Regions from separate parts of the Kitasatospora sp. NPDC001309 genome, predicted to be linked through region 2. Evidence: riboswitches for the same ligand, from Rfam matches in the RefSeq annotation. Region 2 holds a riboswitch; the other holds the start of a gene.

Region 1 (6,636 bases), on a different contig from region 2:
ACCCGGTCGATCGCGATCTGCTCGACCACGTCGACGTGCTCGCAACCGCCGTAGTACCGGCGGCCGGGGTAACCCTCGGCGTACTTGTTGGTGAGCACCGAACCCTGGGCCTCCATGACCGCCACCGGGGCGAAGTTCTCGGAGGCGATCATCTCCAGCGTGGTCTGCTGGCGGTGCAGCTCGGCGTCGACCGCGGCGGCGATCTCCGGGTCGAGGGCGTGCAGGGACTGGTTGAGAACCGTCATGGTGTGGTCTTCCCGGGGAGGAGAGCGGAGGGACGGTGGGAGAGCGGGACGGACCGCCGTGCTGCGGCCCGTCCCGGCGGGGCTCAGCCCTCGGCGTGGGTGAGCGCGTCGTACTCGGCGGCGCTGAGCAGCGTGTCGGTGGCCTCCACGCGGACCTTGAACAGCCAGCCGCCCTCGAACGGGGCGCTGTTGACCAGGCTGTTGTCGTCCAGGACGTCCTGGTTGACCTCGGTGACCTCGCCGGTCACCGGGGAGTACAGGTCGCTGACCGACTTGGTCGACTCCAGCTCGCCACAGGTCTCGCCGGCGGTCACCGTGTCGCCGACCTCGGGGAGCTGCACGTAGACGATGTCACCGAGCGCGTCGGCGGCGTGCTTGGTGATGCCGACCGTCGAGACACCGTCCTCGGCGGCGGTCAGCCACTCGTGCTCCTTGGTGTACTGCAGGTGCTGGGGGTTGCTCATGGCGTCATTCTCCAGGATGGGAAGCGGGTACGACGCAGCGGGCCGCCGCACGGACGGCTCCGACGTGCGCCGATGGGAAAACGAGGGGCGGCGACGGCCTCAGCGGGCGCGCTTGTAGAACGGCAGCGCCACGACCTGGACCGGCTCGTGCTTGCCGCGGACGTCCACCGCGACGGTGGAGCCGGGGGCGGCGTGGGCCGCGTCCACGTAGGCCATCGCGATCGGCTTGCCCAGCGTGGGGGACGGCGCACCCGAGGTGATCCGGCCGATCGGGGCGCCCTCGGTGGAGACCACCGTGTACTCCGCGCGCGGGACCCGCTTGCCCTCGGACACCAGGCCGACCAGCACCTTCGGGGGGTTGGTCTCGGCCGCGGCGGCGGCCTGCTCCAGCGCCCTGCGGCCGACGAACGCGCCCTCGTTGGTGGTCTTGTCGAAGCGCACGACCCGGCCCAGGCCGGCGTCGAACGGGGTCAGGTCGGTGGACAGCTCGTGCCCGTACAGCGGCATGCCCGCCTCCAGGCGCAGCGTGTCGCGGCAGGACAGGCCGCACGGGACCAGGCCGCGGCCCTCGCCGGCGGCGGTCAGCGCCCGCCAGACCGGCTCGGCGTCGGCCGGGGCGCAGAAGATCTCGAAGCCGTCCTCGCCGGTGTAGCCGGTGCGGGCCAGCAGCACCTCCCGGCCGGCCACGGTGGCCGGGAGGATCGCGTAGTACTTGAGGCCGGGCAGGTCGGCGTCGGTGGTCTCGGCCAGGATCGCGGTGGCCTCCGGGCCCTGGACGGCGATCAGCGCGTAGGTGTCGCGGTCGTCGGTGACGACGGCGTCGAAGCCCTTGGCCCGGGCGATCAGCTCGTCCAGCACCAGCTGGGCGTTGGAGGCGTTGGCGACGACCAGGAAGGCGTCCTCGCGCAGCCGGTAGACGATCAGGTCGTCCAGGATGCCGCCGTCCTCGGCGCAGATCATGGTGTAGCGGGCGCGCAGCTCGCCGAGCGCGGAGACGAAGCCGACCAGCGCGTGGTCCAGCATCTCGCCGGCCTGCGGGCCGGTGACGGTGATCTCGCCCATGTGCGAGAGGTCGAACAGACCGGCCTTGGTGCGGACCGCGAGGTGCTCCTCGCGCTCACTGCCGTAACGCAGCGGCATGTCCCAGCCGGCGAAGTCGGTCATGGTCGCGCCGAGGGCGCGGTGCAGCGCGTCGAGCGCGGTCAGGCGGAGGGACGACATGGCCAGGAACTCCTCGGTCGGGGCACTCAGGGGTGCGCGCGCCGGACCGGACCCGCTCGGGGACCGACCCCGCGCGCGGGCATGCGGCGGCGTGGGTCTCCCCATCTGTCGTCGAACCTGAGAGCTTCACCGCCCACCTGCCCGCAGCCGGCACCAGCGTCGGCTGGTTCCAGCATCGGGGACAGGACGGCGGCTTGCACCGTGGGTGGGCGCGCGACCGGGTCGTGCGCCGCTTTCCAGATGTGCCTAACCCGCGCGGTAGGGGGGCCTGAGAGATTCCGGGGAGGACTTGCTCCTTCGGCGCCGGCTGTGCCCCCCGAGGGGCATTCCGGGCTCTCCCGCGCGGGTTCGAGCGGCCGGTGTGGAGTTGTGGGGGCCCGCGGCGCATGCCGTCGGACGCGCACATCATGGCACGTCCTCGCGGAGGAGGGGAGAGGGGACCCGGTCACACCGCGGTCGGGCGGACCCGGGCCCTAAAATCATCGCGTCGGTGCAGCAGTGGGCGGCCGACCCGGCCCTGGGCCGGATCGGCGGCGCATGGAGTACCCGGTGGAGCAGCAGCAGGGGTGGGGCGGGCCGCAGGCGGCGCCGTCGGGCGGCGCGTGGCCCGCGAACGAGCTGGAGCAGGTGCTGACGGCCGCGCTGGGCGACCCGGGGGCGACCCCGCGGGTGATCGAGGTGCTGGCCCGCAGCCAGGTGTGGATCCCGCTGCCGGCCGGGGGCGACCCGGCCGGGCAGTCGCTGGACCTGCCGACCGTCGAGCTGGCCGGGGCCCCGTTCGTACCGGTGTTCTCCTCGCAGGAGGTGTTCCTGCAGCAGGCGCCGGGGATGGCCTTCGCCGTCGCGCCGGCCTGGGAGTTCGCCCGCGGGCTGCCGCTGGGCGTGGGCATCGCGGTCAACCCGGAGGCGGCGGTGGGCATCCCGGTGCCCCCGCAGGGCGTGGCGGAGCTGCGCCGCGGCCCCCGGGAGGACCGCTGGGAGCAGCAGCCGGAGGGGCCGACCGGCGGCCGGGTGGCCCTGCGCGAGCCGGTGCCGGGCGAGGACCCGGAGCACTTCCTGGCCGCCTGCCGGGCCGAACTGTCGGCCCTGCCGGGGGTGTTGACCGCGCGCCGGGCGCTGGCCAGCATCGAGGGCGAGCCGACCGTGATGTTCGTGGGCGTGCAGCTCGATCCGGCGGCCCCGGCCGACCCGGGGGCGGTGAACGAGGCGCTCGGCCGAGCCCTGGGAACCGCACCGCTGCCGGGTGGCGTCCACCTCGTGCTGCTCGACCTCGCCGACGACCCGGTGGTCGAGTGGCTGTCGACCCGGGTCATGCCCTTCTACTCGCGGGTGTGAGCGGGGATCCTTCACAGGCACGTCGCCGTGGCGGCGGCCGGTGCCGCGCCATAGGGTGCGTGCAGGCGGCTGACGGGCCGGCGGGTTCAGGAAAGAGGCGCGGCGAGGTGGGCGCATGAGTGCGGGAACGGGAGCGGGCGGGGCGCCGGGGCCCTGGGGCCAGGCACCGGCCGGGCGCCCGGGCGCGGACCCGGGCGGGTTGGAGCAGGCTCTGCGCGAGGTCGCGCCGGAGCGCTTCGACGCGTACGAGCGGCTGCTGCACGCGCTGGCCGACGGCCAGGTCTGGATGCTGCTCTGGCACGGCACGCCGGGCAGCCCGGACGCGCAGTACGGGAACATGGAGATCAGCGGCCACGGCTACGCGCCGGCCGTCACCTCGCCCGAGCAGCTGACGGCCTCCGGCTGGGCGCGGGCCCACGAGGTCATCTCGGGGCGGGAGATCGCCGCCTCGCTGTACCGCACCCGCTGGGGCCTGTGGCTGAACCCGCACGCGCCGGGCGGCGGGGTCGGCGTGCCCTGGGCGGACCTGCGGCGGGTCGCCGCGGGCCTGGACCGGCTGCCGGCCGGTCCGTTGAAGCTGAGCGAGCCGCAGGTCGACGCGCAGCAGTTCTTCGCGCTGCTGGAGCGGCAGGCCGGTGAGGTGCGCGCGGTGCGGGCGCTGCGCCGGGCCTGGGTGCAGCCGGCGGTGGGGGAGCCGTACCTGGCGATCGGCCTGGACCTGTACGAGAGTTCGCCGCCGGCCGTGGAGGCGGTGCGGGCGCTGATGCAGCGCGCGATCGCGGTGGCCCCGGAGGGGCTCGCGGTGTCCACGGTGGCGATGGCGGACGAGTTCGACCCGGTGGCGCTGTGGATGCGCGCCAACGCGCGGCCGTTCTTCGACCGGGAGGCCGGGCGTCCGCAGACCGGCCCGTACCCGCCGGTGCCGCAGCCGTACCCGGGCCAGTCGATGCCCGGCCGGCCGGTACCCGGGCAGTCGATGCCGGGCTACGCGTACGGCACCCAGCCGCCCGCGCCGGGCTGGGGGCAGCCGGCCCAGCCGCAGTGGCCCGGCTACCCCGGGCGCTGATCACCAAACCCGGTAACCACAATCTGTCACCCGAAGCCGACTTGATTCACCATCAGGTCGGCTTCGGTGCTTTCCGGACGAATTTCCCCACTCTCCGCAGAGGCAGCTTGACATGGCAGTTACACCCATGTGAAGAGGTATATGCCGAAGATCGGAGGCGTGCATGCAGGCAGATCACAGTTGGGCATCTGTCGGTTGTCAGGGCTGGCGCAAGCCAGTTCGGATGACAGAGAGTTCTGCGCAACGCATCGCGCGTACTGGAAACCCCACGAAGGTGAACGCGCACGCCGACCGCTCGATCCACGCGACGCCCATCCCGCGTGGAGGCATTGCCCGTGCACGACGCACTGCCGCGACCACCTGCTCCTAGCACCTCCGCACGTCCGCAGCCGTACCGCCGAAGCCGGCGCCCGGCACCCGTGGGCCGGCCACCGTCGGCGAGGGGACCAACTGACCATGACCGCACCCATCACTACCGCCGGGAACGAACCCGAGGCGCCCGCCTCCCCGAGCCCGGCCAAGACGATCGAGGGCCGCTCCCTCGGTCGGATCGCCTGGACCCGCTTCAAGCGGGACAAGGCCGCCGTCGCCGGCGGCGTCGTGGTGATCCTGCTGATCCTCCTGGCCGTCCTGTCCGGCCCGATCGAGGCCCTGTTCGGGCTCGACCCCGACCAGCCGAACCCGGACCTGCTGGACGCCAACCTCGGCGGACTCCCGCTCGGGGACTGGGGCGGGATGAGCGGGGACCACCTGCTCGGCATCGACCCGTTGCAGGGCCGTGACCTGCTCTCCCGCGTGGTCGACGGCTCCTGGGTCTCCCTGCTGGTCGCCTTCGGCGCGACCGTGCTCTCCAACACCATCGGCACCGTGCTCGGAGTGATGGCCGGCTACTACGGCGGCTGGGTGGACACCCTGATCAGCCGACTGATGGACGTCTTCCTGGCGTTCCCGCTGCTGCTGTTCGCCATCGCGATCTCCGCCTCGCTCCAGGGCGGCGCGTTCGGCCTGCACGGCCTGCCGCTGCACATCCTGGTGCTGATCTTCGTGATCGGCTTCTTCAACTGGCCCTACATGGGCCGGATCGTGCGCGGACAGACCCTCTCGCTGCGCGAGCGGGAGTTCGTCCACGCGGCCCGCAGCCTCGGTGCGCGCGGCCCGTTCATCCTGTTCAAGGAACTGCTGCCCAACCTGGTCGGCCCGATCCTGGTCTACTCGACCCTGCTGATCCCGACCAACATCCTCTTCGAGGCCGGGCTGAGCTTCCTCGGCGTCGGCATCCAGCCCCCGCAGGCCTCCTGGGGCGGCATGCTGGCGGACGCGAAGAACTACTACCAGGTCGACCCCCAGTACATGGTGGTCCCCGGTGTCGCGATCTTCATCACCGTGCTCGCGTTCAACCTGCTCGGCGACGGGCTGCGTGACGCCCTCGATCCCAAGAGCAACTGACCCTGCGTCAATGCGCAGGCGCCAGGCCCTCCCTCCTCCACATCCTCAAGGGGTTGATCCCACCCATGCGTAGGTCCCGTACCGTCGCGTTGACCGCCGTGGCCGCTGCCGCGGTCCTGGTCGTCACCGGCTGCTCGTCCAGCCCGAAGAGCGCCAGCGGAAGCTCCAACTCGGCCGACTCCAACGGTGGCGGCGCCGACGCGGCCACCAAGCAGATCGTCAACGCCTCGGACAAGAAGGGCGGGACGGTCACCTACGAGATGAAGGGCACCCCGGACTCCCTCGACCCGGGCAACACCTACTACGCCTACATCTACAACTTCTCGCGCCTGTACGGGCGCCCGCTGACCACCTTCAACCCGGCCGCCGGCGCGGACGGCAACAAGCTGGTCCCGGACCTCGCCGAGTCGCTGGGCCAGCCCAGCGCGGACGGCCTGACCTGGACGTACAAGCTGCGCGCCGGCCTCAAGTACGACGACGGCACCCCGATCAGCTCCAAGGACGTCAAGTACGCCGTGGAGCGCTCGAACTTCGCGCCCGAGGTGAACTCCAACGGCCCGACGTACTTCCACGACCTGCTGGTCGACAACCCCACGCCGTACCAGGGTCCGTACAAGGACAAGACCGGCGACCTCAAGTCGATCGAGACGCCGGACGACACCACGATCGTCTTCCACCTGCAGCACCCCTTCGCGGACTTCGACTACCTGGTCAGCGCCCCGCAGACGGTGCCGGTCCCGCAGGCCAAGGACACCGGTGCCGACTACGTGAAGCACGTCGTCTCCTCGGGCACCTACAAGTTCCAGTCCTACGAGGACGGCAAGCAGGCCGTCCTGGTCCCGAACACCAACTGGGACAA
Region 2 (6,636 bases):
TTCGATGAAGCCGCTGAGTTCGCACTGCGCTCCGGCCGGTCCGCTCCCGCCCCGAGTCCCTCATCGACGGCGGAGACCGCGCCGGCGCCGCGATCCTGCACAACCGGACAAGGCCGGCCCCCGTCACCGTGGACGCGCCGAGCCGCGCCGGTATGCCGCACTCGCACGCCGATCTCGCTTGGAGAGGCGGACCCCGCCATGACCCTGCAGACCCCCCAGCCCCCACCGAGTGCCCTGCGCGCGGTCCTGGGCGCGCTCGACTCGGAGACCGCGCTGCGCCAGCCCGCCGCCGCCGCGCTGCGTCACCCGACCGGTCCACTGCTCCCCGCGCACCCGCTCGCGGTGCACGTCCTGGACGGCCCGCGCCCCGAGCTGCCCGCCGCCCGGCGCACCGGCTGGCGGTTCCTGATCAAGGACGGCCCCGACGTGGCCGCCGCCGCCGAGGTGGTGCAGAGCCCCGAGGGCCACACCTTCTCCCACTTCACCGCCGGCCCGTACCTCTCCTCCACCGTCCGGGCACTGCGCGAGGCCTGGCAGCTCGCCCAGGGCTCCCGCTCCCGCCGCCAGCCCCGGCTGCTCACCTTCCCCGGCCAGTACGCCACCGCGCTCTGGCTGCACAGCCCCGACGCCGGCCCGTCCGCCGACCTGCTGATCCCGCTGGCCCCGGCCCCGCTCGGCGTCACCGCGCACCGCGCCTACCCGGCCGCCGAGCTGCTCCCGCTGCTCGCCCGCGCCCCGCTGGCCGGATCCCTGCTGCTCGGCTCCCCCTGAGGACGCGCACCGCACCGGCCGTCGGGCACCGCGCCCGGCGGCCCTTCGCCGCGCCCGCCCCGCCCGCCGCCCTCACCCGAACGGCCACTACCCGGACGGGCCATCCGCCATGGCCCTCTCGGGCCATGCCCCGACTGGCCCACTGGTGCGCGATTTCTCCCCGGCCCCACCTGAACGGGTGATCTCTGTCCCGGAGTTGTGGCGCATGTCACGAAATTGCTGCGCGCGCGTCCGCAGATGCCGACACTGGGAACCAGCGTGGAAGGACCCCCTGTCCTACCCACTTGAGTGCTGGCCAAACCTGGCCGGCACGCGGACAGGATCCGACCACCACGGCGGCCCCGGACGGCTCGACCTCCGGGAACCGCACCACGGGGAGGATCGCAGAGCGAAGCGAGGGTACGCGTATGTGCCAGCACCGTCCTGAGTGCCCGACGGCCGAGTCCGAGGACCGCGAAGCGGCCGAGCCGGTGGCCTGCCACCCGGAGCAGGGCTGGAGCCTGCTCTGCAACGGCGTCCTCCTGTTCGAGGACACCGGAGAACTGCTGCCCGACGGCCGGGTGATCGCCCCGCGCCGCCCGGTCGCCCACGCGGCCTGAGCCCACGCCGCCCCGCCGCCCCACCGCCCGCGCCGCCACGGCCCGAGCCCACGCGGCACCCCGTCCGACACCCGGACAGCGCACAAGGGCAGGGCCCCGGCAGAAACGTTCTGCCGGGGCCCTGCCTCGTTCCTGCGCGGTCGATCAGACGCCGTACTCGTCCAGCGGCGGGCAGGAGCAGACCAGGTTGCGGTCGCCGTACGCGCCGTCGATCCGGCTCACCGGCGGCCAGTACTTGTCCGCCGGGTTCACGCCCGCCGGGAAGACCGCCTCCTGCCGCGAGTAGCCGTGCGCCCAGTCGCCGGCCAGCACGGCGGCGGTGTGCGGGGCGTTGCGCAGCGGGTTGTCGTCGGCCGCCCACTCGCCCGAGCCGACCTTGTCGATCTCGCTGCGGATCTCGATCATCGCGTCGCAGAACCGGTCGATCTCGTGCAGGTCCTCGGACTCGGTCGGCTCGATCATCAGCGTGCCGGCCACCGGGAAGGACATCGTCGGCGCGTGGAAGCCGTAGTCGATCAGGCGCTTGGCGATGTCGTCCACCGTCACGCCCGTCTCCTTGGTCAGCGGGCGCAGGTCGATGATGCACTCGTGCGCGACCAGCCCGCCCGGGCCGGTGTAGAGCACCGGGAAGTGCGGCGCGAGGCGCTTGGCGATGTAGTTGGCGTTCAGCACGGCGACCTGGGTCGCGTGCTTGAGGCCCTCGCCGCCCATCAGCCGGACGTACGCCCAGGAGATCGGCAGGATCGCCGCCGAGCCCCACGGCGCGGCCGAGATCGGGCCGACGCCGGTGGCCGGGCCGGCCTCCTCCTGGAGCGGGTGGTTCGGCAGGTACGGCGCCAGGTGGGCGCGCACCGCGACCGGGCCGACGCCCGGGCCGCCGCCGCCGTGCGGGATGCAGAAGGTCTTGTGCAGGTTCAGGTGCGAGACGTCCGCGCCGAACTTGCCCGGCTTGGCCAGGCCGACCAGGGCGTTCAGGTTGGCGCCGTCGACGTACACCTGGCCGCCGGCCTCGTGCACCAGGGCGCAGATGTCGGTGATCTGGGTCTCGTACACGCCGTGGGTCGACGGGTAGGTGACCATCAGCACCGACAGGTTGTCGCGGTGCTGCTCGATCTTGGCCTTGAGGTCCTCGACGTCCACGTCGCCGTCGACCAGGGTCTTCACCACGACCACGCGCATGCCGGCCATCACCGCGGAGGCGGCGTTGGTGCCGTGCGCCGAGGACGGGATCAGGCAGACGTCGCGCTGGGCGTCACCGTTGGCGTGGTGGTAGGCCCGGACGGCCAGCAGGCCGGCCAGCTCGCCCTGGGAGCCGGCGTTCGGCTGGATCGAGACGGCGTCGTAGCCGGTGACCTCGACGAGCTGCTGCTCCAGCTGGCGGATCAGGGTCAGGTAGCCCGCGGCCTGGTCGACCGGCGCGAAGGGGTGCAGCTGGCCGAACTCCGGCCAGGTCACCGCCTCCATCTCGGTGGTGGCGTTGAGCTTCATGGTGCAGGAGCCCAGCGGGATCATGCCGCGGTCCAGCGCGTAGTCCCGGTCCGAGAGGCGGCGCAGGTAGCGCAGCATGGCGGTCTCCGAGCGGTGGCTGTGGAAGACCGGGTGGGTCAGGTACTCGTCCTCGCGCAGCAGCGCGGCCGGCAGCGCGTCGGCGGCCTCGGCGACCTCGACCGCGGGGACGCCGAACGCGGCCCAGACGCCGGCCAGGTGCTCGCGGGTGGTGGTCTCGTCGGCGGAGACCGAGATCCGGTCCTCGCCGTCCTGGAACACGTTGATGCCGTTGGCGCGGGCGGCGGCGGCGATCTCGGCGGCGCGGCCCGGGACGACGGCGGTGACGGTGTCGAAGAACTCGCCGTGCAGCAGCTCGACGCCGCCGGCCCGCAGGCCCTCGGCGAGGGCGGCGGCGTAGCGGTGGGTGCGGCGGGCGATGTCGGCCAGGCCGTCCGGGCCGTGGTAGACGGCGTACATCGAGGCCATCACGGCGAGCAGCACCTGGGCGGTGCAGATGTTGCTGGTGGCCTTCTCGCGGCGGATGTGCTGCTCGCGGGTCTGCAGGGCCAGGCGGTAGGCGCGGTTGCCGTCGGCGTCGACGGAGACGCCGACCAGGCGGCCGGGCAGCGAGCGGGCGTACTCGGCGCGCACCGAGAGGTAGCCGGCGTGCGGGCCGCCGAAGCCCATCGGGACGCCGAAGCGCTGCGAGGTGCCGCAGGCGATGTCGGCGCCCAGCGCGCCCGGGGACTTGAGCAGGGTCAGCGCCAGGAGGTCGGCGGCGACGGCGACGATCGCGCCCAGGCCGTGCGCCTGCTCGATCACCGCGGTGAGGTCGCGGACCACGCCGGTGGCGCCCGGGTACTGCAGCAGCACGCCGAAGACGCCGCGCTCGGCGATCTCGGCCGGGATGCCCTCGGACAGGTCGGCGACGACGACCTCGACGCCGGTCGGCACGGCGCGGGTGTTGATCACCGCGACGGTCTGCGGCAGGGTCTCGGCGTCGACCAGGAAGACGCCGCCCTTGACCTTGGTGACGCGGCGGGCCAGCGCCATCGCCTCGGCGGCCGCGGTGCCCTCGTCCAGCAGCGAGGAGCCGGAGGTGGGCAGACCGGTCAGGTCGGAGACCAGGGTCTGGAAGTTGAGCAGGGCCTCCAGGCGGCCCTGCGAGATCTCCGGCTGGTACGGGGTGTACGCGGTGTACCAGGCCGGGTTCTCCATGACGTTGCGCAGGATCACCGGCGGGGTGAAGGTGCCGTAGTAGCCCAGGCCGATCATCGGCTGGAGCACCTGGTTGCGGCCGGCCAGCTCGCGCAGCTCGGCGAGGACCTGCGCCTCGCTGCGGCCGGCGGGCAGGTCCAGGGCGGTGATGGAGCGGATCGCCTCGGGAACGGCGGTGGCGGCGAGCTCGTCCAGCGAGCCGTAGCCGACGGAGGCCAGCATCTTCTCCTGCGCGGCGGCGTCGGGGCCGATGTGGCGGTTCTCGAAGGGGCTGGCCAGCTCAAGCTCGGTGAGGGTCGAGGCGCTGGTGGGGCGTCCCGCGTTCGGCTGGGCGTTCATGGTGGTCGAGGCCTCCTGGTCACGGACCGGCGGGGGTACGCACGCCGGCCGGTCGCGCCGCTGCGGACAGCGGACCGACCTGGGCGGGCGGACCCGAAAGGCCTCCCCCTCTGTCATCGGGACCTGAGAGCTTCGCCCGCACGCCGCGCGATGGCGCGCCGTCGGCTTGCACCGTCGGTGAGGGTGGTGATCGTCGGCTCCCGCGCCGGCGGTCCTGCCCTGCTTTCCAGAGTGACCTATCCCGCACGGTACGGATGCCTGAGAGATTCCGGGGAGGAGTTGCTCCTTCGGCGCCCCGACCAGCGGTTTTCACTGTCGGGGACTCTCCCGAGCGGGCTCGGCGGTCGCGGCCCAGGGTACCAGCGGGAGGGCTTCCGATCACGGGTGCGTCCGGTCACTCCGGGTCTACGCGCGTCCCCCGGACGGCCCAGCGCGAAGCCCGTCCGGCGCACCCCGGTCGCGCGCGTCCGATTGATGGCTTTTGGTGTGAAGTGGCGGACGGGACGGGTGCTCCGGCCGCCTCACCTGCGGGAGTTCCGCAGGCGCAGCGCTTGGAGGAAAGAGTGCAGACCGACATCGACCCCAGGGACCTCATCGGCCACAAGGCGGTCGACCGCAACGGGGACAAGATCGGCACGGTGGACGAGGTGTACCTGGACGACGCCACCGGGCATCCGGAGTGGGCGGCCGTCCGCACCGGCATCTTCGGCCGGGACGCCTTCGTCCCGCTCACCACGAGCGAGTTCTCCGGCGAGGAGCTCCGGGTGCCGTACGACAAGTCGCTGGTGAAGGACTCGCCGGACTTCGGCGTGGGCCAGCACCTGTCGCCGGCCCAGGAGCTCCAGCTCTACCGCTACTACGGCCTCGACACCCCCGCGGACGGCCGTCCGGCCACCACGGAGCCCGCCCGGGACGACCGGCCGGACCTCGACTTCGGCACCACCACGGCCGCCGCGGCCGCCAAGCCGATCGCCTTCCACTCCCCCGACCCCGACCCCGCCCCGGCCGCGACCGCGACCGCGACGGGCACGACCACCATGACCAGCACCGGCACGACACACACCAGCACCGACACCGCCACGGAGGCCCACGTGCGGACCCTCAGCACCCCCGCACCGATCGCCAACGGCACCGTCCTCGCGCCGGCCGCCGCCCACCTGGCCGAGCCGAAGCCGCAGCCCACCGCGACCACCCCGGCCGCGAACGGCACCGCCGCCTCCTCGGCCCCCAGCGGCCCGGTCGAGATCACCTGCCGCGAGGAGCGGCTGGACATCACCACCGAGTGGCACGTGCTGGGCACCGCGAAGCTGCGCAAGTACGTGACCAGCGAGCAGGTCGAGCGCCGCGTCCCGGTGGTCCGCGAGCGGGTCCGGGTGGAGCGGATGCCGGTCGGCGAGGCCGAGCTGGCCTCGCTGACCGAGAAGGAGATCGACGAGGCGGTCGAGGAGGTGACCCTCCGTGAGGAGCGGCCGGTGGTCCGCAAGTACCTCGCCCCGATCGAGCGGGTCCGCCTGGTGGTGGAGCGCTACACGGAGGAGGAGGTGGTCCGGGACGAGCTCCGCCGCGAGCACGTCGAGGTCCACGACGACACGGCCGCCACCGCACCGGCCGAGGCGGGCGAGGCGCTCGTCCACGCGGCCGACGGCCCCCGGCCCGCCGCCCTGCGCCCGCTGGCCTGACCTCCCCGATCTCCGCCCGTTCCACGAGGGCCCCGGACTCCGGTCCGGGGCCCTCGTGTTGCGCCGTAGTTCCCCACTTTGCCAAACCTTAACCACTCGATATTTGACATCATGAACTATCCACCCGCACAGTTACTTGAGTTCATTCACTATGTACGGGAGGAAGCAACCGTGAGTGAGGCACCACAGCCCACCACTGCGGCCGAGAAGCAGAGCAACGCCCGGGTCCTGCCGGCCCTCATCCTGGCGATGCTGTCCTTCAGCGTGGTGCAGACCGCGGTCGTCCCGATCCTGCCGTCGCTGGCCAAGGAACTGGACGTCTCCGGGTCGAACATCACCTGGCTGATGACCGCCAACCTGCTGTCCGCGGCCGTGCTGACTCCCCTGCTGGGCCGCTTCGGCGACCTCCGGGGCCGCAAGCCCATGCTGCTGATCTCGCTGGCCGGCCTGATCGCCGGTTCGGCGCTGGCCGTCTGCACCCACTCCTTCACCTGGCTGATCGTCGCCCGCGTCCTCCAGGGCGCCGGCGGTGGCGTGATGCC

What was found. Region 2 has a riboswitch for glycine ahead of gcvP (aminomethyl-transferring glycine dehydrogenase). Riboswitches for the same ligand answer to the same signal wherever they lie in the genome.
Region 1: it holds a riboswitch for glycine, as region 2 does, so the genes downstream of both, gcvT (glycine cleavage system aminomethyltransferase GcvT) here and gcvP (aminomethyl-transferring glycine dehydrogenase) in region 2, are expected to answer to the same signal.

What each region holds. Positions count from the first base shown of each region.
Region 1 covers NZ_JBIAXC010000002.1:244,794-251,429, forward strand. Annotated here, with positions in the region: gene glyA (serine hydroxymethyltransferase) at 1-245, opposite strand, end outside; gene gcvH (glycine cleavage system protein GcvH) at 329-709, opposite strand; gene gcvT (glycine cleavage system aminomethyltransferase GcvT) at 809-1,930, opposite strand; glycine riboswitch at 2,177-2,281, opposite strand; gene ACFY2K_RS03310 (enhanced serine sensitivity protein SseB C-terminal domain-containing protein) at 2,468-3,265, shown strand; gene ACFY2K_RS03315 (enhanced serine sensitivity protein SseB C-terminal domain-containing protein) at 3,381-4,331, shown strand; gene ACFY2K_RS03320 (ABC transporter permease) at 4,788-5,777, shown strand; gene ACFY2K_RS03325 (ABC transporter substrate-binding protein) at 5,843-6,636, shown strand, end outside.
Region 2 covers NZ_JBIAXC010000017.1:13,365-20,000, reverse strand. Annotated here, with positions in the region: gene ACFY2K_RS18745 (hypothetical protein) at 199-771, shown strand; gene ACFY2K_RS18740 (DUF5999 family protein) at 1,179-1,370, shown strand; gene gcvP (aminomethyl-transferring glycine dehydrogenase) at 1,515-4,415, opposite strand; glycine riboswitch at 4,652-4,755, opposite strand; gene ACFY2K_RS18730 (PRC and DUF2382 domain-containing protein) at 4,979-6,094, shown strand; gene ACFY2K_RS18725 (MFS transporter) at 6,266-6,636, shown strand, end outside.